3 regions of the Streptomyces sp. NPDC038135 genome follow, and region 3 is predicted to be linked to each of the others. Evidence: riboswitches for the same ligand, from Rfam matches in the RefSeq annotation. Region 3 holds a riboswitch; each other region holds the start of a gene.
The links. A riboswitch is a leader RNA that binds a small molecule or an ion and turns the genes downstream of it on or off. The one in region 3 is predicted to bind cobalamin.

Region 1 (9,685 bases), on a different contig from region 3:
TCGACCATCCGCGCCGGCCGTGCGTCCCCGGCGCCCGCCTCGTGCGGCCCGTCCGGGCAGGACGGGTCCGGCGCCGCCGGATCGCAGGAGAACCGGCATCCGGGGACGACGGCCACCTCCGGCAGCAGCGCGGACAGGGCGCGTACGGCCGTGCTCTTCGCGGTGCCCTTCTCGCCGCGCACCAGCACGCCGCCGACCGCCGGGGACACGGCGTTCAGCAGCAGCGCGAGCCGCAGATCGTCCTGACCGACAACGGCCGTGAACGGGAACGGGGTGGTCACTGGTCGCCCTCCAAGTCGCCTTCCAGCTCCAGATAGGTGGCGCGCAGCCGCTCCAGCGTGTCCGCGTCCGGCTCGGCCCACAGGCCCCGGTCCGCCGCCTCCAGCAGCCGCTCGGTGATGCCGCGCAGCGCCCACGGGTTGGACTTCTTCATGAAGTCCCGGTTCTCCGGGTCGAAGACGTACTCCGCGCTGAGCTTCTCGTACATCCAGTCGTCGACCACGCCCGCCGTGGCGTCGTAGCCGAACAGGTAGTCCACGGTCGCCGCCATCTCGAAGGCGCCCTTGTAGCCGTGCCGGCGCATCGCCGCCATCCAGCGCGGGTTGACCACCCGCGCCCGGAAGACGCGGTGCGTCTCCTCGCCCAGCGTGCGGGTCCTCACCTGGTCGGGTACGGCGCTGTCGCCCACGTAGGCCTCGGGGTTGGCGCCGGTCAGGTGCCGCACCATGGCGACCATGCCGCCGTGGTACTGGAAGTAGTCGTCGGCGTCGACCAGGTCGTGCTCGCGGGTGTCGACGTTCTTCGCGGCGACCGCGATCCGCTTGAACGCGGTCTCCATGTCCCCGCGCGCCGCCCGGCCGTCGAGCCCGCGCCCGTAGGCGTAACCGCCCCACACCGCGTACACCTCGGCGAGGTCGGCGTCGGAGCGCCAGTTGCGGGCGTCGATCAGCGGCAGCAGGCCGGCGCCGTACGCGCCCGGCTTCGAGCCGAAGATGCGGGCGGTCGCCCGCCGGCGGTCGCCGTGCTCCGCCGTGTCCTCCTCCACGTGCGCCCGCACGTAGTTGACCTCGGCCGGCTCGTCCAGCGCGGCCACCGCCCGGACCGCGTCGTCGATCAGCCCGACCACGTGCGGGAACGCGTCCCGGAAGAAGCCGGAGATGCGGACCGTGACGTCGACGCGCGGCCGGCCCAGCTCCTGCGGGCCGATCACCTCGAAGCCCGTCACCCGGCGCGAGGCGTCGTCCCAGACCGGACGGCAGCCGAGCAGCGCCAGGATCTCGGCGATGTCGTCGCCCTGGGTGCGCATCGCGGAGGTGCCCCACACCGTGAGGCCCACCGACCTCGGGTACTCCCCGGTGTCCTGGAGGTACCGCTGGACCAGCGAGTCCGCCAGCGACTGGCCGACCTCCCAGCTCAGCCTGGACGGGATCGCCTTCGGGTCGACGGAGTAGAAGTTCCGGCCGGTCGGCAGCACGTTGACCAGGCCCCGGGTCGGCGAACCGGACGGTCCCGCGGGCACGTAACCGCCGTCCAGCGCCCGCAGGATGTGACCGATCTCGTCGGTGGTCCGGGCGAGGCGCGGCACGACCTCGTCGCAGGCGAACTCCAGCACCGCGACGGCGTCGGGGAGTTCGGCGCCGAGCACGTCGCCCAGCACGGCCGGCACGGCCGCCCGGTCCCACGCCCTGGCCTCCATGCCCTCCGCGATCCGCCGGCAGAGCCGCTCCAGCAGGTCGATCGTGTCGGCCGCCGTCCGGGACGGGCCGTCGACTCGGTCCGTCAGCTCCACCGGCACCTTCACCGGCGCCCCCGGCTCGGCCAGCAGCTCCTTCTCCACCAGCCCGTAGTGCAGGGCGAGCGACGCCCGCAGCCCCGGCAGCGCGTTCGCCTGCCCGCCCCACACCTGGGAGGCGCGCAGCACGGCGAGGACCAGGTTCACCCGCGGGTCGGCCTCCGGGCCGCCGCCGAGGACGTGCAGTCCGTCGCGGATCTGCACGTCCTTGATCTCGCACAGGTAGCCGTCGATGTGCATGACGAACTCGTCGAACTCGGCGTCGTCCGGCTGCTCGTCCACGTGCAGGTCGTGGTGCAGCTCGGCGGCCTTGACCAGCGTCCAGATCTGGGCGCGCACCGCCGGCGCCTTCGCCGGGTCCAGGTCCGAGACGAGCGCGTACTCGTCCAGGAGCTGCTCCAGCTTGGCCAGGTCGCCGTAGGTGTCCGCGCGCGCCATCGGCGGCACCAGGTGGTCGACCACGGTGGCGTGCCCGCGCCGCTTGGCCTGGGTGCCCTCGCCGGGGTCGTTGACGATGAACGGGTAGACGAGCGGGAGGTCGCCGAGCACGGCGTCCGGGGCGCAGCCGCCGCTCAGGCCCAGGCCCTTGCCGGGCAGCCACTCCATGGTGCCGTGCTTGCCCATGTGCACGATCGCGTCGGCGCCGAAGCTGTTCTCCAGCCAGCGGTAGGCCGCGAGGTAGTGGTGGGAGGGCGGCATGTCCGGGTCGTGGTAGATCGCGATCGGGTTCTCGCCGAAGCCGCGCGGCGGCTGGATCATCACGACGACGTTCCCGAACCGCAGGGAGGCGAGCACGATGTCGTCGCCGTCCACGTACAGGCCGCCCGGCGGCTCGCCCCACGCCTCGAGCATCGCGTCCCGCAGCTCCGGGTCGAGCTTGCCGAACCACTCCCGGTAGTCGGCGAGCGGCACCCGGGCGGGCGCGGCGGCCAGCTGCTCCTCCGTCAGCCACTCCACGTCGTGGCCGCCGGCCGCGATCAGCCGGTGGATCAGCTCGTCGCCGTTGTCCGGGTACCCCTCGGCCGCGTAGCCGGCGTCGCGCAGCGCGTCCAGCACCCGGACCGCCGAGGCGGGCGTGTCCAGGCCGACCGCGTTGCCGACCCGGGAGTGCTTGGTCGGGTAGGCGGTGAAGACCAGCGCGATCCGCTTCTCCGCGTTCGGCTTGTGGGCCAGCTCGGCGTGGCGTACGGCGATCCCGGCGACCCGCGCGGCCCGCTCGGGGTCGGCGACGTACACCGGCACGTCGTCCGGGCCCTGCTCCTTGAAGGAGAACGGCACGGTGACGAGCCGTCCGTCGAACTCCGGGATGGCCACCTGCATCGCCGCGTCCATGGGGGAGAGGGCGGCGTCCGACTCCGCCCAGGCGGCGCGCGAGGAGGTGAGGCAGAGGCCCTGCAGCACGGGCACGTTGAGAGCGGCGAGCGCCCCTACGTCCCAGGACTCCTCGTCGCCGCCCGCGGACGCCTGCGAGGCGTGCGTGCCGCCGGCCGCGAGCACGGTGGCGACCAGCGCGTCGGCCCGGCCCAGCAGCTCGTACAGGCCGGGGTCCGCGCCGCGCAGCGAACCGCAGTACACCGGCAGGGCGTTGGCGCCGCGCGCCTCGATCGCCTCGCACAGCGTGTCCACGAAGGCGGTGTTGCCGCTCAGTTCGTGCGCCCGGTAGAACAGCACGCCCACCGTCGGGCGGCCGTCGCGCAGCGGGTACGAGCCGTGGACGCCGAACTCCGGCATCTTCCGCGGCTCCTCGAAGCCCTCGCCCGTGAGCAGCACGGTGTCGGAGAGGAACCGGGCCAGCTGGGTCAGGTTGTCCGGGCCGCCCTCGACGAGGTACCTCAGCGCCTCGGCCACCACGCCCGCCGGCACGGACGACTCGGCCATCAGCTCGGCGTCCGGCACCGTCTCGCCGCCCAGCAGCACGGTCGGGACGCCGGACGTCCGCAGCGCGGCCAGCCCGTCCTCCCAGGCCCGCTTGCCGCCGAGCAGCCGCACGACGGCGAGGTCGGCGCCCTCGATCAGCCCCGGCAGTTCCCCGGCCACGTCCACCCGGGTCGGATTGCCGGTCCGGTACCCGGCGCCGGAGGCCCGGGCCGCCAGCAGATCGGTGTCGGCGGTCGACAACAACAACACTGTGCTCATGCGGGCGCTCCCGGTGGAATGAAAGGCAGTCCTTGTGGCGCGCCCGACTCGATGAGCCGCCAGAGCGCGTCCGTGTCCGCGTGCTGTTCGATCAGGTCGCCGAGCCGGTCGAGCTGCTCCTCGCGCAGCGCGGCGAACGAGGTGCCCGGGGCCGGTACGAAGCGGCGTCCCGCGGCGGCCGCCACCTCGCGCAGGAAGGCGCGCCGGAAGCCGTCCGACTCCAGCGAGCCGTGCCAGTGCGTGCCCCACACGGAACCCACCCGGCAGCCGTCCAGGAAGGGTTCCCCGCCGACGACCTCGGCGACCCCGTGGTGGATCTCGTACCCCTCGACCGGCTCGCCGAGGGCACGCCCGGCCGGGCGGGCGAGGGTCTTCTCCCGGGCGAACCGCACCCGCACGGGCAGCAGGCCGAGCCCGTCGACGGCGCCGGCGCGCGACTCGACCTCGTCCTCGATGTGCTCGCCCAGGATCTGGAAGCCGCCGCAGATCCCGAGCACCGGGCGCCCCTCGGCGGCCCGTCGCGCGAGCGCGTCGGCGAGGCCGCGCTCGCGCAGCCACCGAAGCGCCCGCACGGTCCCGCGGGTGCCCGGGATCACCGCCAGGTCCGCGTCCACCAGCTCCTCCGGCCGGTCCACGAACCGCACCACGACGCCCGGTTCGGCGGCCAGCGCGTCCACGTCGGTGAAGTTGGACATCAGCGGGACCGCGCACACGGCGACCCGCAGCACGTCCGCACCGGCCGGGGGAGCCACCGTGGACTCCCGCACGGCGCCCCGCAGGGAGACCCGCAGCCCGTCCTCCTCGTCGATGCCGAGCCCGTGCCGGAACGGCAGCACGCCGTACGTCCGCCGCCCGGTGAGGCCGTGGAGCATGTCGAGGCCGGGCTCCAGCAGGGAGACGTCGCCCCGGAACTTGTTCACCAGGAACCCGGCGACCAGTTCCTGGTCCTCGGGCGACAGCAGGGCGAGGGTGCCGAAGAAGGAGGCGAAGACGCCGCCGCGGTCGATGTCGCCGACCACGAGGACGGGCAGCCGCGCGCCCCGCGCGATCCCCATGTTGACGATGTCCGTCCGCCGCAGGTTGATCTCCGCCGGCGAACCGGCGCCCTCACAGATCACCGCGTCATACGTGCCCCGCAACTCGGCCAGGCAGTCCAGCACCGTGCCCAGCAGCCGCTGCTGGCGTCCGCCGTGGTAGCCGCGCGCGCTCATCTCGCCCACCGGCTTGCCCAGCAGCACCACCTGGCTGCTCTGTTCACCGCCCGGCTTCAGCAGCACGGGGTTCATCAGCGCGGTCGGCTCCACCCGGCAGGCCTGCGCCTGCATCGCCTGCGCCCGCCCGATCTCGGCGCCCTCGCGCGTCACGAAGGAGTTGAGGGACATGTTCTGCGCCTTGAACGGCGCGACCTTGACGCCCTGGCGCACCAGCCAGCGGCAGATCCCGGCCGTCACGACGCTCTTGCCGGCGTCGGAGGTGGTGCCGGCGACGAGGAGCCCACCGCTCACTTGCCACGTCCCTTCACGAGGAGGCGCGCACCGGCGGTGACGCCGAGCGCGAGCAGGCCGACGCGGCGGGAGAGCGTCACGGCCCGGTCGATGTCGGTGACCCGGACGGCCCGCCCGGTGCCGCCGCCCAGCACCGGCCGGTGTTCCACCCGCCCGGCGTAGGAGAGCGTCCCGCCGAGCCGCACCCCGAGCGCGCCCGCGAACGACGCCTCGACGGGTCCGGCGTTGGGGCTCGGGTGCTTCGCCGCGTCCGCCCGCCAGGCCCGTACGGCGCCCCGCGGGTCCGGTCCGGCCAGCACGGCGAGCGCGGCCGTCAGCCGGGCCCCCGGCCAGCCGGCGAGGTCGTCGAGCCGGGCCGAGGCCCAGCCGTAGCGGCGCAGGCGCGGCGATTTGTGACCGACCATCGCGTCCAGGGTGTTGACGGCCCGGAACCCGAGCAGCCCCGGCACGCCGGCGACGGCGCCCCACACCAGCGCGCCCACGACGGCGTCGGAGGTGTTCTCGGCGACGGACTCGACCACGGCCCGGGCGATCCCGTCGGCGTCCAGCGCCTGCGGGTCCCGGCCGCACAGGTGCGGCAGCCGCGCGCGGGCCGCCGGCACGTCACCGGCCTCCAGGGCGCGCCCGATCGCCCGGGCCTCGCGGGCCAGCGAAGTGCCCCCGACGACGGCCCAGGTGGCCACGCCGATCAGCGCGGCGGAGGCGACGGGGGAGCGGCGCACGGCCCGTTGGGCGACGAGCCCGGCGGCCACGGCGCCGCCGGCGCAGACGGCGGTGTGCAGCGCGCCCCAGCCGCGATGGTCGTGCCACAGCACGCGTTCCACGGCAGCGGCCGCCCGCCCGAACACGGCGACCGGATGCCCGCGGCGCGGATCGCCGAGGAGCAGGTCGCCGAGAAGGCCGGCGGCGGCGCCGTACGCGTAAGCGCGATCGGCACCCATCGGCTCAGCCGGCCGTGGGCGCGGGGGCGGAACTCTCGCTGCGGGCCCTGGAACGGGCCCTCGATCTGCGGCCGAGCATGGCGATCGGTGTCCTCACTCAGGGTGTCCACGCCCTGGTTCGACGAAGCCGGCGGTGAGAGTTCCTGGCTCCCGGGGATCACTCCCCGGTGACAGTGGCGGGACCGCGCCGGATTCGCACCGGCTTCCTCTCCTGCCGCCGTACATGGCCCGGGCAGTCCACCACGGGCCCGGAAGGGCCGTCAACTTGCCTGTGACCTGCGGGGGGAGAGTGTGCCGAGCCCCACACCGGCGGGATCCGGACACGAGAAGAGGCTCCCTGCCGGAACACACCGGCGGAGAGCCTCTTCGGGGACGGCCTGCCTTAAGGCTTGGCCACGATCAGGTAGATGCCGTAGGCCACGGCCGCGGCGCACGCCGCGAAGCACACGTACGCGCCGGTGACGGCGAGCGTCGCGGAGCCGCCCTGCGCGGCCGCCCGCTCGCGCCGGGACAGGCCGTTGACGCCGAGGGTGAACAGGGCCACCAGGCCCACCGTGAAGGCGAGGCTGACGCCGAGGACGGAGCCGATGGCCGCCCAGTCGATCTTCATGTTGCTTTTCCTCCGGTAACCGGGTCAGACGGTGGCGGCCGGCGGGACGGCCGGTGCGGTGACTTCGGCGGTGGCCGGGGCCGGGCCGCTCGACTGTGCCGGGAAGGTGATGGCCGGCCCCTCGGTGAGGGTGACGCCGGCCGGCGGCGGGGTCACCGCGGCGATCGCGGCGGTCACCACACCCGCGGGCTCCGCGGCCTCGTCGGTGCCGTTGACGTTGGTGTGGTCGACGACCTCGCGGCGGGAGCGCTTCCAGATCGCGGCGCTGGAGCCGACCAGGAAGACCGCGACGAGGGCGGTGCCCCAGTCGCCCAGGTCCGTGACGGACTCGGCGAGCGCGCCGACCAGGGCGGCGGCCGGGAGGGTGAGGACCCAGGCGACGGCCATCCGGGTCGCGGTGGACCAGCGGACCACACCGCCCTTGCGGCCCAGACCCGCGCCCATCACCGAACCGGAGACGACGTGCGTGGTGGACAGCGAGAAGCCGAGGTGCGAGGAGGCCAGGATGGCGGTGGCGGCGCTGGTCTGGGCGGCGAAGCCCTGGCGCGGCTGCAGCTCGGTCAGGCCCTTGCCCATGGTGCGGATGATGCGCCAGCCGCCGATGTAGGTGCCGAGCGCGATGGCCATGCCCGCGGAGAGGATCACCCAGGTGGGAGGGTTGGAACCCGGGGCGATGGCGCCGCCCGCGATCAGCGCGAGGGTGATGATGCCCATGGTCTTCTGGGCGTCGTTGGTGCCGTGGGCGAGGGAGACCAGTCCGGCGGAGGCGATCTGGCCGGCGCGGTAGCCCTTGCGGGAGGCCTCGCCCTCGGCCTTGCCGCCGATCCCGTAGGAGAAGCGGGTGGCGAGCATGGCGGCCAGGCCGGCCACGACCGGGGCGGCGACCGCCGGCAGCAGCACCTTGGTGACCAGCACGTCGCCGTGGACGGCGCCGAAGCCCGCCGAGGCGACGGTGGCGCCGATCAGGCCGCCCATCAGGGCGTGGGAGGAGCTGGAGGGCAGACCCACCAGCCAGGTCAGCAGGTTCCAGAGGATCGCGCCGACCAGGGCGGCGAAGATGACCTCGGGACGGATGCCGTTCTCATCGACGAGACCCTTGGAGATCGTGTTGGCGACCTCCACGGAGAGGAAAGCGCCCACAAGGTTGAGCACGGCGGACATGGCCACCGCGACCTTGGGCTTGAGCGCACCGGTCGAGATGGTGGTGGCCATCGCGTTGGCGGTGTCGTGGAAACCGTTCGTGAAATCGAACGCGAGAGCGGTTACCACCACTATCGCGAGGATCAGCGAGAAGCTTTCCATTTACCCAGGCAATCGTTCGAGCGTCATTGGCGGGTCGAACGTAGGCAACCTGGGTGAACGGAAGGTGAACTGGGTCGGGCGCGGGGGTGTCGGTAACGGGGGTCGGCGATTCCGTTCCGGTCGGGCGCCCGTGCGCCCCTTGGCTACCGGCCGCGCGCGAAGGCCCGCAGCCGGCTCGGCGGCCCGTGAAAGAGATTCTGGTCACCCGGCAGACCGCCCTCGGTGCCGTACTGCCAGAAGGTCCAGGACGACCATCCGCCGGGCAGCGATCCCGGCGCTGACGTGCCGTGACGGGCGATCCACAGCGGGTGGTCGGAGGCGAAGGCGCGGCTGCCGCCGGTGCAGGAGGCCCACCACTGGGCGGTCGTGTAGATCACCGGACGCCGGCCGGTGAGCCGGTGCAGTTCGTCGCTGAAGGAGCGGATCCAGCGGACCATCCGCCGGTGGCCGAGCCCGTAGCAGATGTGCCTGCCGTCGTACGGGTCGTATTCGATGTCGAGGGCCGGCGGCAGGGTCCAGCCGTCCGCCCGCCAGCCGCCGCCGTGCCGTACGAAGTACGCGGCCTGGGCGGCGCCGGAGGACTGGTCGGGGCGGGCGAAGTGATAGGCGCCGCGGATCAGGTGCGCCCGGCGCGCGCCCGCGTACTGCCGGGCGAAATAGGGATTGCGGTAGCCCGTGGACTCCGTCGCCTTGATGTAGGTGAACCGAGCGCCGTCCGACCGGGCGGCGGGCCAGTCGACGTGTCCCTGGTGCGAGGACACGTCGTGCCCCCGCGGCAGGCCCGCCGCCACCGCGGCCGACGGCCCGGCGGCGGCGCACTGGGCGCCCGCGAGGACGAGCGCGCCCGCGGCGGCCGCGACCACGGCCGCGCGACGGCGGGGGCGGGAGGGTGAGCGGTCACGGGCCATGCGTCCCCCTGGTGTGACGGTGAAGCGTCGTGCGACTGCGGGCATTAATGATCATTAGATGCTTGGATATCACCCGATCAAGTGCGTTTAGGTGCGTTTCGCACCGGTGTCCACTCGTCCGGCGGCACGGGTTCCGGACGGAAGTCCGCCGGCGGACTTCCCCGCACCGGGCGGGCTGGCAGGATCGCGGCATGGCTGGACAGCGGCGGGACGCGGAAGAGCAGCAGGAGCGGAGCTGGGCGGCGCTGGTCGCGACGGCCCGCCGGACCGTGGCCGACGGGCTGGTCGTCGGCACCTCGGGCAACGTCTCCGCCCGCGTGGGGGACGTCGTGCTGGTCACCCCGTCGGGCGTGCCCTACGACCGGCTCACCCCGGCCGACATCACCGGCGTCGACCTCGACGGCCGGCAGGTGCTCGGCACCCTCGTGCCGACCAGCGAGCTGCCCATGCACCTCGCCGTCTACCGCAGCACCGACGCCCGCGCCGTCGTC
Region 2 (9,685 bases), on a different contig from region 3:
GCCTCGGTACCGGCTTGTTCCGGCGCTCGCCGTGACCGCCCCGCGGCTCTCAGGGCGCCGCCCAGGGCAGGTCGCCGCGCGGCCGGGGGCCGGGGGCCGGGGGCGGTCGTAGGCTGAGGGGGCCTTCGGGGGGAGTTCCTGGTGGAAGGAGACCGTCGTGGCCGGGCAGGCCGGTATTCCTGTGATCATCGACTGTGACACCGGCGTCGACGACGCCCTGGCCCTGCTGTTCGCCGTACGCCACCCGGGCCTCGACCTGCGGGCCGTCACCTGCGTGGCCGGGAACACGGACGTGGACGGGGTGGTCCGCAACACCCTGACCGTGCTGGAGCGGGCCGGCGCCCCGGACATCCCGGTGGCGCGGGGCGCCGAGCGCCCGCTGATCGAGCCGGCCCGCTCGGCCCGGCACGTGCACGGCTCGGACGGGATGGGCGACCTGGGCCTGCCCGCCCCCACCCGCGCCCCCGCCGACGTGGACGCCGTGTCCCTGCTGCGCCGGGAGATCCTGGCCTCGCCCCGCCCGGTCACCCTCGTGCCCACCGCGCCGCTCACCAACATCGCCCTGCTGCTGCGCACCCACCCCGAGGTGACCCGCAACATCGAGCGGATCGTGTTCATGGGCGGCGCGGTCGCCACCGGAAACGCCACGCCCGTCGCCGAGTTCAACGTCTGGCACGACCCCGAGGCGGCGGCCGTGCTGCTCACCGCCGGGGTGCCGATCACGATGTACGGGCTGGACGTCTTCATGCGGGTCGTCGTGCCCGGCGCCGACGTGCACCGGCTGCGCGGCAGCGCCGACCCGGGCACCCGGCTGGCCGGGGATCTCCTCGCCCACCGGCCCACCGCGCAGGGCGGCGACCCCGAGGCCGAGGAGGCGGGCGGACTCGGTGACGCGGGCGCGGTCTGCGCGGTCGCCGACCCGGCGGGCATCGCCACCCGGCTGCTGCCGGTGGAGGTCTGCCTGGCGCCCGGCCCGGCCCGCGGCCAGACGCTGGTCGACCGCCGCCCCCGCCCCGGCGAGTCCGAGATCCACGAGGGCGCCCGCGAACAGCCCCTGGTGGACGTCGCGCTGGACGTGGACGTGGACCGGTTCGTGAAGCTCTACCTCGAGACGGTCGAGGGGCCCCCGGCCTAGGCCGGCGCAGGCCGCCGACCCCGGCTCAGTCGGACGCCGCCGGGACCTGTGCCGTCCCACCGACCCCGGGTCAGTCGGACGCCGCCGGACCTGTGCCGTCCCACCGACCCCGGGTCAGTCGGACGCCGCCGGGACCTGTGCCGTCCCACCGACCCCGGGTCAGTCGGACGCCGCCGGGACCCGTGCCGTCCAGCGCTCCTCCACCCGCGCCAGCCGCCAGTACGCCAGCGCCGCCGCCCACACCACCACGAACAGCCCCACGATGACGTAGCCGACGCTGTCCAGGTCCAGCCCGGCGATCCAGCCGGTCACGGCGTCGCCCAGGGCGAACTTCTCGTGCAGGACGCCGACCAGCTCGATGGTGCCGATGAGGAACGCGACGGCGATGGACAGCCCGGTGATCGTGAGGTTGTAGAAGACCTTGCGCACCGGGTTGGAAAACGCCCACTGGTAGGCGAAGTTCATGAACGTGCCGTCGAGGGTGTCGAACAGGCTCATCCCGGCGGCGAAGAGCAGCGGCAGGCACAGGACCGCGTACCAGGGCAGTCCGGCCGCCGCGCCCGAACCGGCCATCACCATCAGCGTGACCTCGGTGGCCGTGTCGAAGCCGAGGCCGAACAGGAAGCCCAGCGGGAACATCTGGCCCGGCCGCGAGATGGACTTGGTCAGCCGCCCGAGGACGCGGTTCATGAACCCCCGCGAGTCCAGGTGCTGTTCCAGCTCACCCTCGTCGTACGTGCCGGACCGCATCGCCCGGAACACCCTCAGGATGCCGGCCAGCGCGACCAGGTTGAGGGCGGCGATGAGGTAGAGGAAGGCGCCGGAGATCGTCGTGCCCATGAAGCCGAGCACCTGGTGGGTGCGCGAGTGCTCGTCCATGACCCGGCCGGCGAGCCGGGTGCCGCCCGCGATCAGCAGGGCCAGCAGCACCACCACGCCGGAGTGGCCCAGCGCGAACCAGAAGCCCACCGACACCGGCCGCCTGCCGTCGGCCATCAGCTTGCGGGTGGTGTTGTCGATCGCGGCGATGTGGTCGGCGTCGAAGGCGTGCCGCATGCCCAGGGTGTAGGCGGTGACGCCGAGGCCGACGCCGAAGACGTCCTGGCCGACCTTGTAGTGCCCGGGGGCGACGAGCAGGAACAGCACCCCGAAGGCGACGACGTGCAGGGCGGCGATCACCCCCAGCAGCCCCGCCGTCCTGATCGTGTCCTCGCGTCGCCATCGGAAGGCAGCGGCATCGGCCATCGGATTCACGCTCCAGCACCTCGTGGATCATCTCGTGAGCTGCCGTGGCCGGTCTCCTGGCTTACGGGGTGGTGCGTTCGCCGTCCCTGCCTTCCCAGCCGTGGACACGGCCAGTGGCCCGGCGGACGCCGGACGGGACGGGAACTCCCCGATCACAGTGGCGAGGGCCGCGTCGGCATGGACCCTTGAGGGGCCGTCACCGACTTCCCGAGCACCACGGCCCGCCCACCGTAGGCGGGTGAACGCCCGTCCGCCTAGCCGGGCACCGGTGCGGGTACGCAAGATCACATGCGAGACGCCCCCGCCGTCCCGCGGGCCTTGCGGCTGCCGCGGGACGGCGGGGGTCGTGGTGGGCCGGGTGGAGGGCCGGGCCGTCAGCCCTGGGCGCCCCGCCTGCGGCGCGAGACGAGCACGAAGGCGGCTCCGCCGGCGACCAGCACGGCGGCCCCGCCCGCGATCAGCCCCGAGTTGCCGCCGCCACCGGTCTCCGCGAGGTCGCCCCCGTCGTCGCCCCCGTCCGGGGTGGGCGCCGAGCCGGCCCGCGACTCGGAGGCGGACGGGGCCGGCGCCGACTCCGTGGCGGCCGGGGACGGCGCGGCGGACGACTCCGAGTCGCTCGGCGTGGACGGCTCCGACGTGCTCGGCGCGGGCGACGCCGAGTCGTCCGCGGGGGCGCTCGGCGACGGGGACTGCGGCTGCTCGGGCGTGGTGGCGCAGTCCTTGGTGCCGCCGTTCCAGGCCGCGATCAGCTTGTCCTTGATGACCGGGTGGTCCGGGCCCTTGGGCAGGTCCCCGTGCTCGAAGCCGTCGTTCGCGCCGTTCTTGCCGTCGAATTTGACCGCGCCGCGGTAGAGGTCGATCTGCGCGAAGCAGCCCGCGTCCGGCACCGCGATGTCGAGGGAGTCGGTCTCGCCCGGCTTCACGGCCACGGTGTCGAAGTCGACGAAGACCTGCTCGCCGGAGGTGGCGAAGCTCGCGCCGTGGGCCAGGTAGGAGGCCAGCGAGGCGGTGCAGCCCGCGGCGCCCCCGGCGGCACGCACCTTGACGTGGACCTTGCCGTCCTCGGTCGGCCGGAGGTTCTGGTCGTCCACCTTCACCGAGTCGAAGAAGTTCACGCCGTCCAGCGAGAACTGGCAGCGGTCGGTGCCGGTCTCGGTGCCCGCGCCGGTGCCGGGCGCGTAGTGGCCGCCGGACCTCCAGCCGTCACCGCCGTGCGCGCCGTGGGCCCAAGCGCCGGAGGCGGCGGCGACCGAGGCGGCGCAGAGGGCGAGTGACGCGGCGCCCGTCCCCAGCAGGCGGCGCGCGGTGACACGTCTGGCTATGGACATGGGTATCCCATCGCAGAAGCTCGAGTGAGCGAAGAAGTCAGAAGAGACACGCGGCCCATTGGTCACATGCGCCACAGTGTGAGGCCATGGTGATCGGCCGTGTTGAAACCTGTCAACCTGCGTGTATGCAGAGGGCGTTCATGGCTCCGTCACAACTTCGTCACACGGGGAAGGATCCACTCCCCATCACCTGAAGGTTCCCTTTCCGGGCAATGTGGACAGGCTCTGTACTGTCGTCCTTCCCGAAGGGAGTCCGCATGGCAGACCTCTCGTCCCGGAACCCGGACTGGTGGCGCCAGGCCGTCGTGTACCAGGTGTATCCGCGCAGCTTCGCCGACGCCGACGGCGACGGGCTCGGCGACCTCAGGGGAGTCGCCCAGCGCCTGAACCACCTCGCCACGCTCGGCGTCGACGCCCTGTGGCTGAGCCCCTTCTACCCCTCGGAACTGGCCGACGGCGGCTACGACGTCGCCGACCCCCGGGGCGTCGACTCCCGCCTCGGCACCCTGGACGACTTCGACGCACTGGTGGCCGAGGCCCACCGCCTCGGTCTGAAGGTGGTCGTCGACGTCGTCCCCAACCACACCTCGCACCGGCACCCCTGGTTCGAGGAGGCGCTGCTGGCCGGCCCCGGCTCCGCGGCCCGGGACCGCTACGTCTTCCGTCCCGGCCGCGGCGCGCACGGTGAACTTCCGCCCACCGACTGGCAGTCGGTGTTCGGCGGCAGCGCCTGGCGGCGGACCGCGGACGGCGAGTGGTACCTGCACCTCTTCGCGCCCGAGCAGCCCGACCTGAACTGGGAGAACGAGGAGGTCCGCGCCGACTTCCGCGCCACCCTGCGCTTCTGGTCCGACCGGGGCGTGGACGGCTTCCGCGTCGACGTCGCGCACGGCCTCGCCAAGGACCTCGCCGAGCCGCTGCGGGACATCGGCGGCATCGGCGCCACCGGCGAGGAGGCCCTGCGGCGCGTCGCGCCCGGCAGCCACCCGTACTGGGACCGCGACGAGGTGCACGAGATCTACCGCGACTGGCGCAAGATCTTCGACGCCTACACCCCGCCCCGCACCGCGGTCGCCGAGGCCTGGGTCCCGGACGCCCGCCGCGCCCTGTACGCCCGTCCGGACGAACTGGGCCAGGCCTTCAACTTCGAGTACCTGCAGGCGTCCTGGGACGCCGACGAGCTGCGGGAGGTCATCACCGGCTCGCTCGCCACCGCCCGCACCGTCGGCGCCTCGGCCACCTGGGTGCTCTCCAACCACGACGTCGTACGGCACGCCTCCCGCCTGCTGCTGCCGCCCGGCACCGACGAGAACGCCTGGCTGCTGTCCGGTGGCCGGGCCCCGGCCGTCGATCCCGAGGCCGGTCTGCGCCGGGCCCGGGCCGCGACCCTGCTGATGCTGGCGCTGCCCGGCTCCGCGTACGTCTACCAGGGCGAGGAACTCGGCCTGCCCGAGGTCGCCGACCTGCCCACCCAGGTGCTGCAGGACCCGATCTGGGAGCAGACCGGCCACGTCCGCAAGGGCCGCGACGGCTGCCGGGTGCCGATCCCGTGGACGCCGGACGGCCCGTCGTACGGTTTCGGGCCGGGGGCCGCCTGGCTGCCGCAGCCGGAGTCCTTCGCCTCCTACGCGGTGGCGGCGCAGGCCGGCGCCGAGGGTTCCACCCTGGAGCTGTACCGCACCGCCCTGCGGCTGCGCCGGAAGCTGCTGGAGGGCGAGACGCTGACCTGGACGCCCGGCGCACCGGCCGGCGTCCTCGACTTCGCCCGTACCGAGACCTGGCGCTCGGTCACCAACCTGACCGGGCGGCCCGTACCGCTGCCGCCGGGCGAGGTGCTGCTCGCCAGCACCCCGCTCGCCGGGGCCGGTTCGCTCCCGCCGGACACCACCGTGTGGCTCGGTTAGCCCACGGTCGGGCTCGGGGTGGGGGCCGGGGCGCCGCCGCCGGAGCCGCCGCCGTCACCGGTGAGGCCGCTGAGGTTCAGCGGGGTGGAGGTCGCGTTCGGCGGCGGGGTGAGGACCACCTCCGGCTGGCCCGCGGGCGGCGGGGGCGGGGTGAGGTTGTCGGAGGGCAGCTTCGGCGGGGTGGTCTGCTGGAAGATGGTCTGGTCGAAGTCGACCAGGCCGGTCTTCTCCATCACCGTCATGTGGTCCAGCACGGTGTCGTTGGCCTGGTCGGCGAGGGCCCGCACCAGCGAGTTCTTGGTGGTGGAGCGGATCTTGGCGATCGAGTTGAAGATCGAGCCGTGCGTCATCCGCAGGATGTTGGCGAAGTCGGTGTCGAACGCCTTGCCGCTCTCCGCCTTGAGCTGGGTGACGAAGCCCTCCTGCTGGGGGCTCGCGATGTTGGGCAGCGTGATGTTCAGCATGGGCGCGATCTTGCGGCAGCTCGCGTCCAGCGCGGCGTGCCCGTCGACCAGGTGCTTGCTGGCTTCAAGGACGCCCTTCGAGGCGCCCTTCTGCAGCCCGATCTGACCGAGCGGGTACTCCCAGAGACCGGCGGCCCGCACCCTGACCACGAAGTCCCGGTCGCCCTCGGTGAGCGGCCCCCACTGCGTCTGGGCGATGATCCGTGTCTGCGAGGTGGAGACGGTGTTCAGCCCGAGCATGCTCGGGTAGGCGAGCGCGCCGAGTGTCAGGGCCATCGCACCGCCCACGAAGAGAGTTCCCGTCGCGTTCCGCGAAAAGCGCACCGTGCCTCCTGCCCGGTCGTGGATCCCGCCCCCGGCGACGCGTGGGCAGTTCGTACGCACAGCAGTACGGACACGGGGGCCGATCGTCTCTGTGTCGCGGGTAAAAACTGTGGCCGGGCGCCGACGCGGGTGAAAAGTGCCGCCGGGCGCCGGTGCGGGTCCCCGGCGCCCGCGCTCCCGGCCCCCGGGCGATTGCGATCCGTTGGCGATCGATGGATGTGCATGACAGATGGTTGGGCGAAGGTTGACCCGCCGCCGGGAGAAGGCAGACCGGAGGCGGTCCTAGATTCGCCGCATGCCCCCGCAACCGTCCCCGAGGACGCCCGCCGCGCTGCCCGTCCTGCCCTACCGCAAGCCCACCCGGGGCCGTGACTACTGGGTGCTGGACGACGTCCTGCCGGACCCCGACGCCGTACGGGAGCGGTGCCTGGCCAAGGACGACTGGACCCGCGGGTACCCGTACACCTCCGAGACCTGGCCGGGGCTGCGGGCCATGCCCGGCCTCGAACCCGGCGAACTCGAGCGGGTGGAGCGGCTGGTGAGGAAGGCGACCGGGGCCGGGAAGCTGTGGGTGCAGCGGGCGCCCGGCGGCGGCACCCTGAACCACAACTGCGTGCAGGTGGTCGGCGAGGGCGAGAGCGAGCCCCGCCCGCACACCGACTCGCGCGCGCTGTGCCGGTACGCGGCCGTGCTCTACCTCAACCCGGACGTGCCCGAGGACTGCGGCACCAGCTTCTACCGCCAGTCCCTGCCCGGCGGCCGGCTGGGCGGCAACGTCGTCCAGGCCCCGCACGACAACCTCGTGGCCGCGCTCGGCACCCGGTTCGTGGCCGCCGACGCCTTCGAGGAGGACGTGCGCGTCCCGCACCGGTACAACCGGCTGCTCCTCTACAACGCCAACATGGTGCACGGCGCGACGGGTTACTCCGGCCGGGAGCTGGCGCGCAAGCGGATGACCGCGGTCTTCTTCTGGATGGCCTGAGTCGGGCACCCGGCGGTGCCGGGACCCGGGCGTTCTGGCAGCGTGGCCCCATGGCGTACTCGGAGACGGACACCGGCGACGACCCCGACCCCTACCTGGAGCACCGGCGGACGCTGTTCGCGACGGCGTACCGGATGCTGGGCAGCGTGGCGGACGCGGAGGACGTCCTGCAGGACACCTGGCTGAGCTGGCACCGCGCGGACCGCTCGGCGGTCCGGGACCCCCGCGCCTATCTGGTCCGCACCGTCACCAACCACTCCCTGAACCGCCTCACCTCGGCCCGGGCGCGCCGCGAGCGGTACGTCGGCCCGTGGCTGCCCGAACCCCTGCTGACCTCCCCCGGTGCCCAGGAGGAGGCGGAACTCGCGGACAGCGTCTCGACGGCCCTGCTGGTGGTCCTGGAGACGCTGACCCCGGTGGAGCGGGCGGTGTTCGTCCTGCGCGAGGTCTTCGGCTACGCGCACGCGGAGATCGCCGGCTTCCTGGACCGCCCCGAACCCACGGTCCGCCAGATCGCCCGCCGGGCCCGCGAGCACGTCCGCTCCCGCCGCGCCCGCTACGACACCGACCCCGAGCGGCGGGCCACGGTCACCGCGCGGTTCATCGAGGCGTGCGCGGGCGGCGACCTGAACGCGGTGCTGGAACTCCTCGCACCGGATGTCACCTGCTGGTCCGACGGTGGCGGCAAGGTCTCCGCGGCCCGGCGGCCGCTGCACGGCGCGGACCACGTGGGCCGGTTCGTCCTGGGCGTGCTCCGCAAACCCCGGATGGCGGGCGTGGCCGTCGAGCTGGTCCCGGTCAACGGCGAACTGGGCGTCCTGCTCACCCTCGGCGGGGAGCCGGTGGGCGCCGTCACGTACGACCTGCTCGACGACCGCTTCGAAACCATCCGCGTACAGCTCAACCCGGACAAACTACGCGGCCTGCGACGCTGAGTCGCCGCGGGTGCGCGGCGCGGCCCGGCCACCGGTGAGAGCGCCGGCCCCCTCGGCCCGGACACCCACGACGGCGTCCGGACCGCACTCTTTTCCAGTGGCCGGCGCCGACCCGTAACGCGGGTGGGGTCCCATCGCGTGTAAAGGGTGACGTCCGACCACGAAGGGACACACGGTGAGGGAAGCACCCGCGGACTACCTGGAGTTCGCAATCGCCCGCAGCGGTCCGCTGTTCCGGACCGCGTGCCTGCTGACGGGCGACTGGCACCTCGCCGAGGACCTGGTGCAGGAGACCCTCGCCAAGATGTACCGCTCCTGGCGGCGGATCAGCCGCGCGGGCTCCCCGGTGGCCTACGCCGACACCGTGCTGGTGCGGACCTTCCTCTCGCAGCGCCGGCGCCGCAGCTCCACCGAGCGTCCCAGCGACCGGCTGCCGGACGCCGCCGGTCCGGCGCGGGACGCGGAGCTCCGGATGGCGCTGCTGGACGGCCTCGCCCGGATGGCGGCCAGGGACCGGGCCGTGCTGGTGCTCCGCTACTGGGAGGACCGCTCGGTGGAGGACACCGCCCAGGTCCTGCGGACGACCCCCGGCGCCGTCCGGGCGCAGAGCAAGCGCGCCCTGCAGCGGCTGCGCACCCTCCTCGGCGGCCAGTTGGCCGACCTGGCCGCCTGACCGGCCGGGCGCCGGCGCCCTCCCCGGACGACGGCCGGGCACCGTCACCCAGACACCCTCCCCAGACGAACGGAGAGCCCCACCGCCATGCCACGCGACGAGCACCGCACCGACGACTTCGAGGAACGGGTGAGCCGCGCCATGGTCGGCGCGAGTGACGAGTTCCCGCCCCACTCGGCCGACCTGGTGACCCGCTCCATCGCCCGGGGCCGCAGGATGCGCCTGTTCGGCGCCGCCCGCGTCGCCGCCGCGGCCGTCACGGTGGTCGCCGTGGGCGGCACCCTGATGGCCACGGACGCCTTCGGCACCCGAAGCGGGGCGGACGGCCGGCTCGCCGCCGACGCCTCGGCGAGCAGCCCCGCGTCCCCCGGCCGGCCCCCCTCCCGCGCCCAGGCGCCGGTCAGCGGCGAGGAGATGGTCCGCACACTGAAGAGCCTGCTGCCGCCCGGCGGGACGGTCTCCGAGGCCACGGGCCGGGGGTCCCGGTCGGACGGCGCCGTCGTCTGGCCGAGCGCCAGGCTCACGTACTCCACCGGGGCCGGTTCCTCAGGCATCGACGTCACCGTCGCGCGACTCGCGTCCGGCCTGCCCGCCGACGAGCAGGGCGCGAGCGGGTGCCTGCCGCTGGAGGTGCGCCCGTACGACAAGTGCAGCACCCGCAGGCTCCCCGGCGGCGCCCTGCTCAGCACCACCAA
Region 3 (9,685 bases):
GGACGTATCTCGGCAATCGCCCGATGTACACGTCACCTAAGGCCTCGTTCGACACGGGCCTCGACGTACTGGGTCTCAGCCGTCTGTCCACGGCCGCGGTTGCCCGGTATGGCACCCAGTTGCTCACTTCGTCCCCCGAGCGGGGACCCCATGGGAAGCATGCCGTCTCACTGCACGACCTGGACCGGTTCACCTTGCATTCGAAGGTGCCGCTGCCCCTTCAGATGGACGGTGACCACCTGGGGCTGCGTACGAGCGTGACGTTCACAGGCGTACGCCGCGCACTGCGTGTGATTGTGTGAGCGGAAGAGGCGAAAGTCCTTTCACTCGAACGTTTAGGCCAGGATCCACCCCATGGAAGTACGGCTGTGACCCAGTCGACACCGAGGAATCAAAAAAAACTTTCCGGAAGGGGTTGTATCCGCCGCTGAGGTTTGCGAGTCTCTACGTGGCGATCGGGACGGCCCGCAGGAACGGCCTCCACTGATCACCGGAACCCCTCTACAAACCAAGGACCACGCCGGGGAAGACTCGGCGGTCGGCCCTTCACTTGTTGAGGGATTCGTGAAAGCGTTCACATTCACAAGCAACGTGCATGTAATACCAAGGAGAGGTAGCAGCCATGGACTGGCGTCACAACGCCGTTTGCCGCGAGGAAGACCCCGAGCTCTTCTTCCCCATCGGCAACACCGGTCCTGCGCTGCTGCAGATCGAGGAAGCCAAGGCCGTCTGCCGTCGCTGCCCCGTTATGGATCAGTGTCTGCAGTGGGCGCTCGAGTCCGGTCAGGACTCCGGCGTCTGGGGTGGTCTCAGCGAGGACGAGCGCCGCGCCATGAAGCGCCGCGCCGCCCGCAACCGGGCTCGTCAGGCCTCCGCCTGACATCCCCACCCCGATGACAGCCTGAGCTTGGCGGCGCGTACACCGCGTACGCATCTCCCGCCCCCGAGCCGCAGCGCGCAGTACCCCCGATGCGCATAGCTTCGAGCTTCAGCCCCGGATCACCAAGTGGTCCGGGGCTCAATGCTGTCGGGGACGAGCGGGCTCACTTCTGCGCGCGCACCGGGATGTCGAGGATCACCCGGGTCCCCCGCTCCGGCGCCGGGACCATGTCGAAGGTTCCGCCCAACTCGCCCTCCACCAGCGTCCGTACGATCTGCAGGCCGAGGTTGCCCGAGCGGTGCGGGTCGAAGCCCTCGGGCAGGCCGACGCCGTCGTCCTGGACGGTGACCAGCAGGCGGGCCTCCTTGGAGGTGCCGCCGCGGACCGCGGAGACCTCGACGGTGCCGGTGTCGCCCTCGCGGAAGCCGTGCTCCAGGGCGTTCTGCAGCACCTCGGTGAGCACCATCGACAGCGGGGTGGCGACCTCGGCGTCGAGTATGCCGAAGCGCCCGCTGCGCCGGCCGGTCACCTTGCCCGGTGAGATCTCGGCGACCATCGCGAGCACCCGGTCGGCGATGTCGTCGAACTCCACGCGCTCGTCCAGGTTCTGGGAGAGCGTCTCGTGCACGATCGCGATCGAGCCGACCCGGCGGACGGCCTCCTCCAGCGCCTCCCGGCCGCGCTCGGACTCGATGCGCCGGGCCTGCAGCCTGAGCAGGGCCGCGACGGTCTGCAGGTTGTTCTTCACCCGGTGGTGGATCTCCCGGATGGTCGCGTCCTTGGTAATCAACTCGCGCTCGCGGCGGCGCAGTTCGGTGACGTCCCGGCACAGCACCAGCGAACCGATGCGGGTGCCCTTGGGCTTGAGCGGGATGGCCCGGAACTGGATGACCCCGTCGTGGGCCTCGATCTCGAACTCACGCGGCGCCCAGCCGCTCGCCACCTTGGCGAGCGCCTCGTCCACCGGCCCCCGGGTGGGCGCGAGTTCGGCGGTGGTCCGGCCCAGGTGGTGACCGACCAGGTCGGCGGCGAGGCCGAGCCGGTGGTAGGCGGACAGGGCGTTGGGCGAGGCGTACTGGACGGTGCCGTCCGCGTCCAGCCGGATCAGTCCGTCCCCGACCCGCGGCGAGGCGTCCATGTCGACCTGCTGGTCCGGGAAGGGGAAGGAGCCGGCCGCGATCATCTGCGCGAGGTCCGAGGCGCTCTGGAGATAGGTCAGCTCCAGCCGGCTCGGGGTGCGGACGGTGAGCAGGTTGGTGTTGCGGGCGATGACGCCGAGGACGCGGCCGGCCCGCCGCACCGGAATGGACTCGACCCGGACGGGGACCTCCTCGCGCCACTCCGGGTCGCCCTCGCGCACGATCCGGCCCTCGTCCAGCGCCGCGTCCAGCATGGGCCGCCGGCCGCGCGGGACGAGGTGGCCGACCATGTCGTCCTGGTACGAGGTCGGGCCGGTGTTGGGGCGCATCTGGGCGACCGAGACGTACCGGGTGCCGTCACTGGTCGGGACCCACAGCACCAGGTCGGCGAAGGAGAGGTCGGAGAGCAGCTGCCACTCCGAGACCAGCAGGTGGAGCCACTCGAGGTCGGAGTCGTCGAGGGCCGTGTGCTGGCGTACGAGTTCGTTCATGGAGGGCACGATGCGAGCGTACCCGGGGCCGCACGGGTGACCGAAAAACACCCGCGGGCCGCGGCGCCTGGAAGGGACCCTCAACCCTTCCGGCACCGCAGCCCGGAGCATCATCGGCCGCGGGGTGTGCGGTCCCGTTCGGCCGAAGGCCGAGGAGCCGGGGCAGTCAGGGCAGAGAGCACCGGGTCCTCGGTCCGCCCTCCTGTGCGGGGAAGGCGGAAGCTGTTCAGTTTTCCGGGGGAATCCCCCCAGGCATTGTGGACTAGACCACGAGCGCGTGTCCATGAGCGCGAGAGCATGCGTCCAGACGGCACGCGATGCCACGCAGCCTAGCCCGACCGGCTCAGCCGCGGGGCCAGATAACCATGGCAATTTCGGCGAGCGCCCGGAGCTGCGCCTGGCTCGCGCCGTCCCGGGCCTGCTGGGACATGCCGTGGAGCATCGCGGTCGTATGCCGGGCGAGGGCCGCGGCGTCGGTGCCGGCGGGCAGCAGGCCGGCCGCCACGTCGCCCAGGACGCGGGACTCCAGGGCCGCAAGGGACGCGTCGCGCCGGTCCCGCAGCAGCCCCTCGACCTCGGGGCTCGTGCAGTTGGTGGCCGCGTGCGCGACCAGACAGCCGTAAGGGTGCTCGGGGTCGGCGTAGCGGGCGGCGGCCTCGCGCAGGATGCGCTCGACGGCGGCCCGGGCGGTGGGCTCCTCGGCGAGGGCCCGGTCGGCGAAGGCGCCGTGGGTGCCGGCGTAGACCTCGACGACCTCCTCGAACAGGGTCCGCTTGTCGCCGAAGGCCGCGTAGAGGCTCGGGGCGCCGATGCCCATGACCCGGGTGAGATCGGAGACCGACGTCGCCTCGTAGCCGTTCCGCCAGAAGGCCGTCAGCGCCTTCTCCAGGGCGGTCGTCCGGTCGAAGGAGCGCGGGCGCCCCCGTGATCTCGACGGCCTGGCCTGCGCGTTCGTCTCCTGACCCGTCACCATGGAGTGCATTCTATAGCGATCCCTAGAGAAAGGTCCGTGCCGCGTAGTACAGTTTTAATGTAGCGATCGCTAGAAAACAAGGCGTGCGGCTCGCACCCCTCTTCCCGCGACCGCGCATTCTGTTAGATTGGTCTAAACCACATGGCACGTTTCCCAGACTTCAAGCCCTCTTGAGAACGGCAGGCCCAGCGTGGAAGTTGTCATCGTCCCGGACGCCGCGGCGGGCGGCGAGCTGATCGCCGAGTCCATGGCCGAGCTGCTGCGACGCAAGCCCGACGCGCTGCTCGGTGTGGCCACCGGTTCCACTCCGCTGCCCGTCTACCAGGCACTGGCGCTCAAGTGGCGCTCCGGTGCGGTGGACACCTCCGGGGCGCGCATAGCCCAGCTCGACGAGTACGTGGGGCTGCCCGCCGACCACCCCGAGTCCTACCGCTCGGTGCTGCGCCGGGAGGTGCTGGAACCGCTCGGCATCGGGATGGAGGCCTTCATCGGGCCGGACGGCACCGCCGAGGACGTCCAGGCGGCCTGCGAGGCCTACGACCGCGCGCTCGCCGAGGCGGGCGGCGTGGACCTGCAGCTCCTCGGCATCGGGACGGACGGGCACATCGGGTTCAACGAGCCGTGCTCCTCGCTCGCCTCGCGCACCCGGATCAAGACGCTGACCGAGCAGACCCGGATCGACAACGCGCGCTTCTTCGACGGCGACATCGCGCAGGTGCCGCACCACGTGATCACCCAGGGCATCGGCACCATCCTGGAGGCCCGCCACCTGGTGCTGCTGGCCACCGGCGAGGGCAAGGCGGACGCGGTCGCCGCCACCGTCGAGGGACCGGTCGCGGCCGTCTGCCCGGCCTCGGCGCTCCAGCTCCACCCGCACGCCACGGTGGTCGTCGACGAGGCCGCCGCGTCCAAGCTCAAGCTGGCCGACTACTTCCGCCACACCTACGCCCACAAGCCGGACTGGCAGGGCATATAGGGGGCGTCCGGCCCACCCGCCCCGGCGTGCCCCAGGCCTGCCGCCGGGGCCGCTGGACTAGACCAGCAGGGGGTGCGCCGGTATACAGAGGAGATCACGGAGCGTGCGGGTGGAGCCCGACACACGAAGCCGTGCCACGATGTGAGCCGTGGCCGACGGTCGGTCGGTCGCTTTCGGCACCCGGAGCCGGGAAGGCAGAGCATGAGCACCGACGTCAGCAGTGCGGAGCACGAGGCCGGCACGACCGTCCGTACCGCGCGCGTGCCCAAGTACTACCGCTTGAAGAAGCACCTGCTCGACATGACGGAGACGCAGGCGCCGGGCACGCCCGTCCCGCCGGAGCGCACGCTGGCGGCCGAGTTCGACACCTCCCGCACGACCGTCCGGCAGGCCCTGCAGGAGCTCGTCGTCGAGGGCCGGCTGGAGCGCATCCAGGGCAAGGGCACCTTCGTCGCCAAGCCGAAGGTGTCCCAGGCGCTGCAACTGACCTCCTACACCGAGGACATGCGCGCCCAGGGCCTGGAGCCCACCTCCCAGCTGCTGGACATCGGGTACGTCACCGCCGACGACCGGCTCGCCGAGCTCCTCGACATAACGGCGGGCGGCCGGGTGCTGCGCATCGAGCGGCTGCGCATGGCCAACGCCGAGCCCATGGCCATCGAGACCACCCATCTGTCGGCCAAGCGCTTCCCCGCGCTGCGGCGGTCGCTGGTGAAGTACACGTCCCTGTACACCGCGCTCGCCGAGGTCTACGACGTCCACCTCGCCGAGGCCGAGGAGACCATCGAGACCTCCCTGGCCACGCCGCGCGAGGCGGGTCTGCTCGGCACCGACGTGGGCCTGCCGATGCTGATGCTCTCCCGCCACTCGCTGGACCGCGGCGGCCAGCCGGTGGAGTGGGTGCGGTCCGTCTACCGGGGCGACCGGTACAAGTTCGTCGCCCGTCTGAAGCGCCCTCAGGACTGAACCGGCGAAGAACCTTCACGCTCCGCACGCGAAATCGATATGCCGATATGCGGACGAGGTCTTCCGCTGCCGTGACGGCGTCACCTAGATTGCCTGCGCATTACACAGGTGATCAGCGAGGGGACGGAGCCGTGGCATGTCCGAAACGCAAGAAGTGAGACCACCGGTGGTGACGCCGGTCCGGGTGATCATCGGGCTGTGTCTCGTCGCGCCCTTCGTGGCGATGCTGTGGGTCGGCTCGTACTCCAAGACGGACCCCGCCTTCATCGGGATCCCGTTCTTCTACTGGTACCAGATGCTGTGGGTGCTGCTCTCCACCGCGCTCACGATGCTGGCGTACCAGCTGTGGCAGCGTGACCAGCGCGCCCGCGGCGCCCGGAGCGGGGGTGCGGCGAAGTGAAGGACGGCGTCAACGGCGTCGCACTCGGCGTCTTCATCTTCTTCTTCCTGGCCGTCACGGTCGTGGGCTTCATGGCCGCACGCTGGCGCAGGGCCGACAACGAGCACTCCCTGGACGAATGGGGCCTGGGCGGACGGTCGTTCGGCACCTGGATCACCTGGTTCCTGCTCGGCGGCGACCTGTACACGGCGTACACCTTCGTCGCCGTGCCGGCGGCGATCTACGCGGCGGGCGCGGCCGGCTTCTTCGCCGTCCCGTACACGATCCTCGTCTACCCGCTCATCTTCACGTTCCTGCCCCGCCTGTGGTCGGTCTCGCACCGCCACGGCTACGTGACCACCTCGGACTTCGTGCGCGGCCGGTTCGGCTCCAAGGGCCTGTCGCTGGCCGTGGCGGTCACCGGCATCCTCGCGACGATGCCGTACATCGCGCTCCAGCTCGTGGGCATCCAGGCGGTGCTGGACGTGATGGGCGTCGGCGGCGGCGAGAACACCAACTGGTTCGTGAAGGACCTGCCGCTGCTCATCGCCTTCGGCGTGCTGGCCGCGTACACCTACTCGTCCGGTCTGCGCGCCCCCGCGCTGATCGCGTTCGTGAAGGACGCGCTGATCTACATCGTCATCGCGGTGGCGATCATCTACATCCCGATCAAGCTGGGCGGGTTCGACGACGTCTTCGCCAAGGCGGGTGACGCCTTCAGCCAGGTGAACCCGGCCACCGGCAAGCCGCGCGGCGCGCTCGCACCGCCGGAGGCGGGCCAGTGGACGTACGCCACCCTGGCGCTCGGCTCCGCGCTCGCCCTGTTCATGTACCCGCACTCGATCACCGCGACCCTGTCCTCCAAGAGCCGTGAGGTGATCCGCCGCAACACCACGATCCTGCCGCTGTACTCGCTGATGCTCGGCCTGCTGGCCCTGCTCGGCTTCATGGCGATCGCGGCCGGGGTGAAGGTCACCAACGGCCAGCTGGCGATCCCGCAGCTCTTCGAGAACATGTTCCCGGACTGGTTCGCGGGCGTGGCCTTCGCGGCGATCGGCATCGGCGCGCTGGTGCCCGCGGCCATCATGTCCATCGCGGCGGCGAACCTGTTCACCCGCAACATCTACAAGGACTTCATCAAGCCGGACGCCACGCCGAAGGAGGAGACCCGGGTCTCCAAGATCGTGTCGCTGCTGGTGAAGGTGGGCGCGCTGGTCTTCGTCCTGACGATGGACAAGACGGTCGCCATCAACTTCCAGCTGCTGGGCGGCATCTGGATCCTGCAGACCTTCCCGGCCCTGGTCGGCGGCCTGTTCACCCGCTGGTTCCACCGCTGGGCGCTGCTCGCCGGCTGGGCGGTCGGCATGGTGTACGGCACGCTCGCCGCGTACGGGGTGGCCTCGCCGACCCAGAAGCACTTCGGCGGCTCCGCGAAGGAGATCCCGGGCATCGGGGAGATCGGCTACATCGGCCTCACCGCGTTCGTGCTGAATGTCGTGGTCACCGTGGTGCTCACCTTCGTCCTGAAGGCCGTGAAGGCCCCGGAGGGCCTCGACGAGACCCGGCCGGAGGACTACACGGCGGACGCGGGCGACCCCGGCGTCGAGGTGGAGCTCCCGCCCGCCACCGCGGGAAGCGCCCACTAGCGCGACCGGTCACGGACCACCCGCAGCGGGCCGCCGAGGGCACCTCCCCCGGCGGCCCGCTGTCGTGCGAGTTGACCCTGCGGAGCCGTCGCAACACGCAGCAGGCACAACATGTGGGGGTGACACGACGGCCCGGCACTAGATGTATGCTCATGCTCGCTGTCGCCGCAGGGGAATCCGGTGCGAATCCGGAACTGTCCCGCAACGGTGTACTCGCGTGTCTCCGCACGCCTGTTCAGTCCGAGGACCTGCCGGCAGCACGCGCCCGGCCGTCCGGTCCGGGTGCTCATCGACGTCCGGGCCTCGTGGAATGGGCCGGGGACGCGACGCCGTGCGCGCTCGCGCTGCCCCCTGCCCTCCGCAAGGCCCCGTGCCGAGCGAGGGAGAGCCCCACGTGACCATCGCGCCAGCCGACCCGGCTTCAGCCACCCCGGCGAGCGGAGCCCCGGTGGAGACCGACGGTCCCGGTGCCGCACTGCTGCGGACCCTGACCGAGCTGACCGCCGACCTCCCCGACGCCGACCCCGGCCGGGTCGCCGCCGCCGCGCTGCGCGGCCGGTCCGCCCGGGCCGACGAGGCGGAGTTGCGCGAGCTGGCCACGGAGGCGGCCGCCGGGCTGATCTCCGAGGACCCCGCCTACTCCCGGCTGGCCGCCCGGCTGCTGACCGTCTCCATCCGCGCCGAGGCCGCCTCGCAGGGCGTCACGTCCTTCACCGGGTCGGTCGCCGTCGGCCATCGTGAGGGTCTCGTCGCCGACCGCACCGCGGAGTTCGTGCGGCTGCACGCCGAACGGCTCGACGCGCTGGTCGACCCGGCGGCCGACGACCGCTTCGGGTACTTCGGCCTGCGCACGCTGCACAGCCGCTACCTGCTCCGCCACCCCATCACCCGCCGGGTGATCGAGACGCCGCAGCACTTCATGCTGCGCGTCGCCGCCGGCCTGGCCGAGGACGACACCGCCCGCTCCGTGGACGAGGTCGCCGCGCTGTACGGCCTGATGAGCCGGCTCGACTACCTGCCCTCCTCCCCCACCCTCTTCAACTCCGGCACCCGGCATCCGCAGATGTCGTCCTGCTACCTCCTCGACTCCCCGCTGGACGAGCTGGACTCCATCTACGACCGGTACCACCAGGTCGCCCGCCTCTCCAAGCACGCCGGCGGCATCGGCCTGTCCTACTCCCGCATCCGCGGCCGCGGTTCGCTGATCCGGGGCACCAACGGGCACTCCAACGGGATCGTGCCGTTCCTGAAGACGCTGGACGCCTCGGTGGCCGCGGTGAACCAGGGCGGCCGGCGCAAGGGGGCCGCCGCGGTGTACCTGGAGACCTGGCACTCCGACATCGAGGAGTTCCTGGAGCTGCGGGACAACACCGGTGAGGACGCCCGCCGTACGCACAACCTGAACCTCGCGCACTGGATCCCGGACGAGTTCATGCGCCGGGTCGACGCCGACGAGCGGTGGTCGCTGTTCTCCCCGGCGGACGTGCCGGAGCTGGTCGACCTGTGGGGCGAGGAGTTCGACGCCGCGTACCGCAGGGCGGAGGCCGCCGGGCTCGCGCGGAAGACGATGCCCGCCCGGGACCTGTACGGCCGCATGATGCGCACCCTCGCGCAGACCGGCAACGGCTGGATGACCTTCAAGGACGCCGCCAACCGCACCGCCAACCAGACGGCGACCGCGGGCCACGTCGTGCACTCCTCCAACCTGTGCACCGAGATCCTCGAGGTCACCGACGACGGCGAGACCGCGGTGTGCAACCTGGGGTCGGTCAACCTCGGCGCCTTCGTGGACACGGCGGCCGGCGACCTCGACTGGGAGCGGCTCGACGAGACCGTCCGCACGGCCGTCACCTTCCTCGACCGCGTGGTCGACATCAACTTCTACCCGACCGAGCAGGCGGGCCGGTCGAACGCCAACTGGCGTCCGGTGGGCCTGGGCGCGATGGGCCTGCAGGACGTCTTCTTCAAGCTGCGGCTGCCCTTCGACTCCGCCGAGGCCAGGGCGCTGTCCACGCGGATCGCCGAGCGGATCATGCTCGCCGCGTACGAGGCGTCCGCGGACCTCGCCGAGCGCAACGGCCCGCTGCCGGCCTGGCGGAAGACCCGCACCGCCCAGGGCGTGCTGCACCCCGACCACTACGGCGTCGAGTTCACCTGGCCGGAGCGCTGGGCGGCGCTGCGGGCGCGGATTGCCGAGGTGGGGATGCGCAACTCGCTGCTCCTGGCCATCGCGCC

Region 1: another riboswitch for cobalamin. It lies ahead of ACZ7JA_RS34830 (cobalamin biosynthesis protein); the one in region 3 lies ahead of ACZ7JA_RS00915 (ribonucleoside-diphosphate reductase subunit alpha).
Region 2: another riboswitch for cobalamin. It lies ahead of nicT (Nickel transporter NicT); the one in region 3 lies ahead of ACZ7JA_RS00915 (ribonucleoside-diphosphate reductase subunit alpha).

The regions. Positions count from the first base shown of each region.
Region 1 covers NZ_JBVJXS010000015.1:106,011-115,695, forward strand. The annotation lists gene ACZ7JA_RS34815 (putative cobaltochelatase) at 1-281, opposite strand, end outside; gene cobN (cobaltochelatase subunit CobN) at 278-3,928, opposite strand; gene ACZ7JA_RS34825 (cobyric acid synthase) at 3,925-5,433, opposite strand; gene ACZ7JA_RS34830 (cobalamin biosynthesis protein) at 5,430-6,374, opposite strand; cobalamin riboswitch at 6,493-6,631, opposite strand; gene ACZ7JA_RS34835 (hypothetical protein) at 6,757-6,984, opposite strand; gene ACZ7JA_RS34840 (inorganic phosphate transporter) at 7,009-8,286, opposite strand; gene ACZ7JA_RS34845 (lysozyme) at 8,430-9,194, opposite strand; gene ACZ7JA_RS34850 (class II aldolase/adducin family protein) at 9,386-9,685, shown strand, end outside.
Region 2 covers NZ_JBVJXS010000003.1:468,058-477,742, forward strand. The annotation lists gene ACZ7JA_RS10475 (nucleoside hydrolase) at 158-1,135, shown strand; gene nicT (Nickel transporter NicT) at 1,295-2,380, opposite strand; cobalamin riboswitch at 2,410-2,614, opposite strand; gene ACZ7JA_RS10485 (LAETG motif-containing sortase-dependent surface protein) at 2,755-3,708, opposite strand; gene ACZ7JA_RS10490 (glycoside hydrolase family 13 protein) at 3,966-5,612, shown strand; gene ACZ7JA_RS10495 (DUF4142 domain-containing protein) at 5,609-6,352, opposite strand; gene ACZ7JA_RS10500 (DUF6445 family protein) at 6,696-7,382, shown strand; gene ACZ7JA_RS10505 (RNA polymerase sigma-70 factor) at 7,433-8,317, shown strand; gene ACZ7JA_RS10510 (SigE family RNA polymerase sigma factor) at 8,493-8,990, shown strand; gene ACZ7JA_RS10515 (hypothetical protein) at 9,078-9,685, shown strand, end outside.
Region 3 covers NZ_JBVJXS010000001.1:187,366-197,050, forward strand. The annotation lists gene ACZ7JA_RS00875 (diacylglycerol/lipid kinase family protein) at 1-302, shown strand, start outside; gene ACZ7JA_RS00880 (WhiB family transcriptional regulator) at 623-880, shown strand; gene ACZ7JA_RS00885 (sensor histidine kinase) at 1,044-2,510, opposite strand; gene ACZ7JA_RS00890 (TetR/AcrR family transcriptional regulator) at 2,854-3,483, opposite strand; gene nagB (glucosamine-6-phosphate deaminase) at 3,674-4,459, shown strand; gene ACZ7JA_RS00900 (GntR family transcriptional regulator) at 4,661-5,425, shown strand; gene ACZ7JA_RS00905 (DUF3311 domain-containing protein) at 5,562-5,825, shown strand; gene mctP (monocarboxylate uptake permease MctP) at 5,822-7,450, shown strand; cobalamin riboswitch at 7,562-7,720, shown strand; gene ACZ7JA_RS00915 (ribonucleoside-diphosphate reductase subunit alpha) at 7,845-9,685, shown strand, end outside.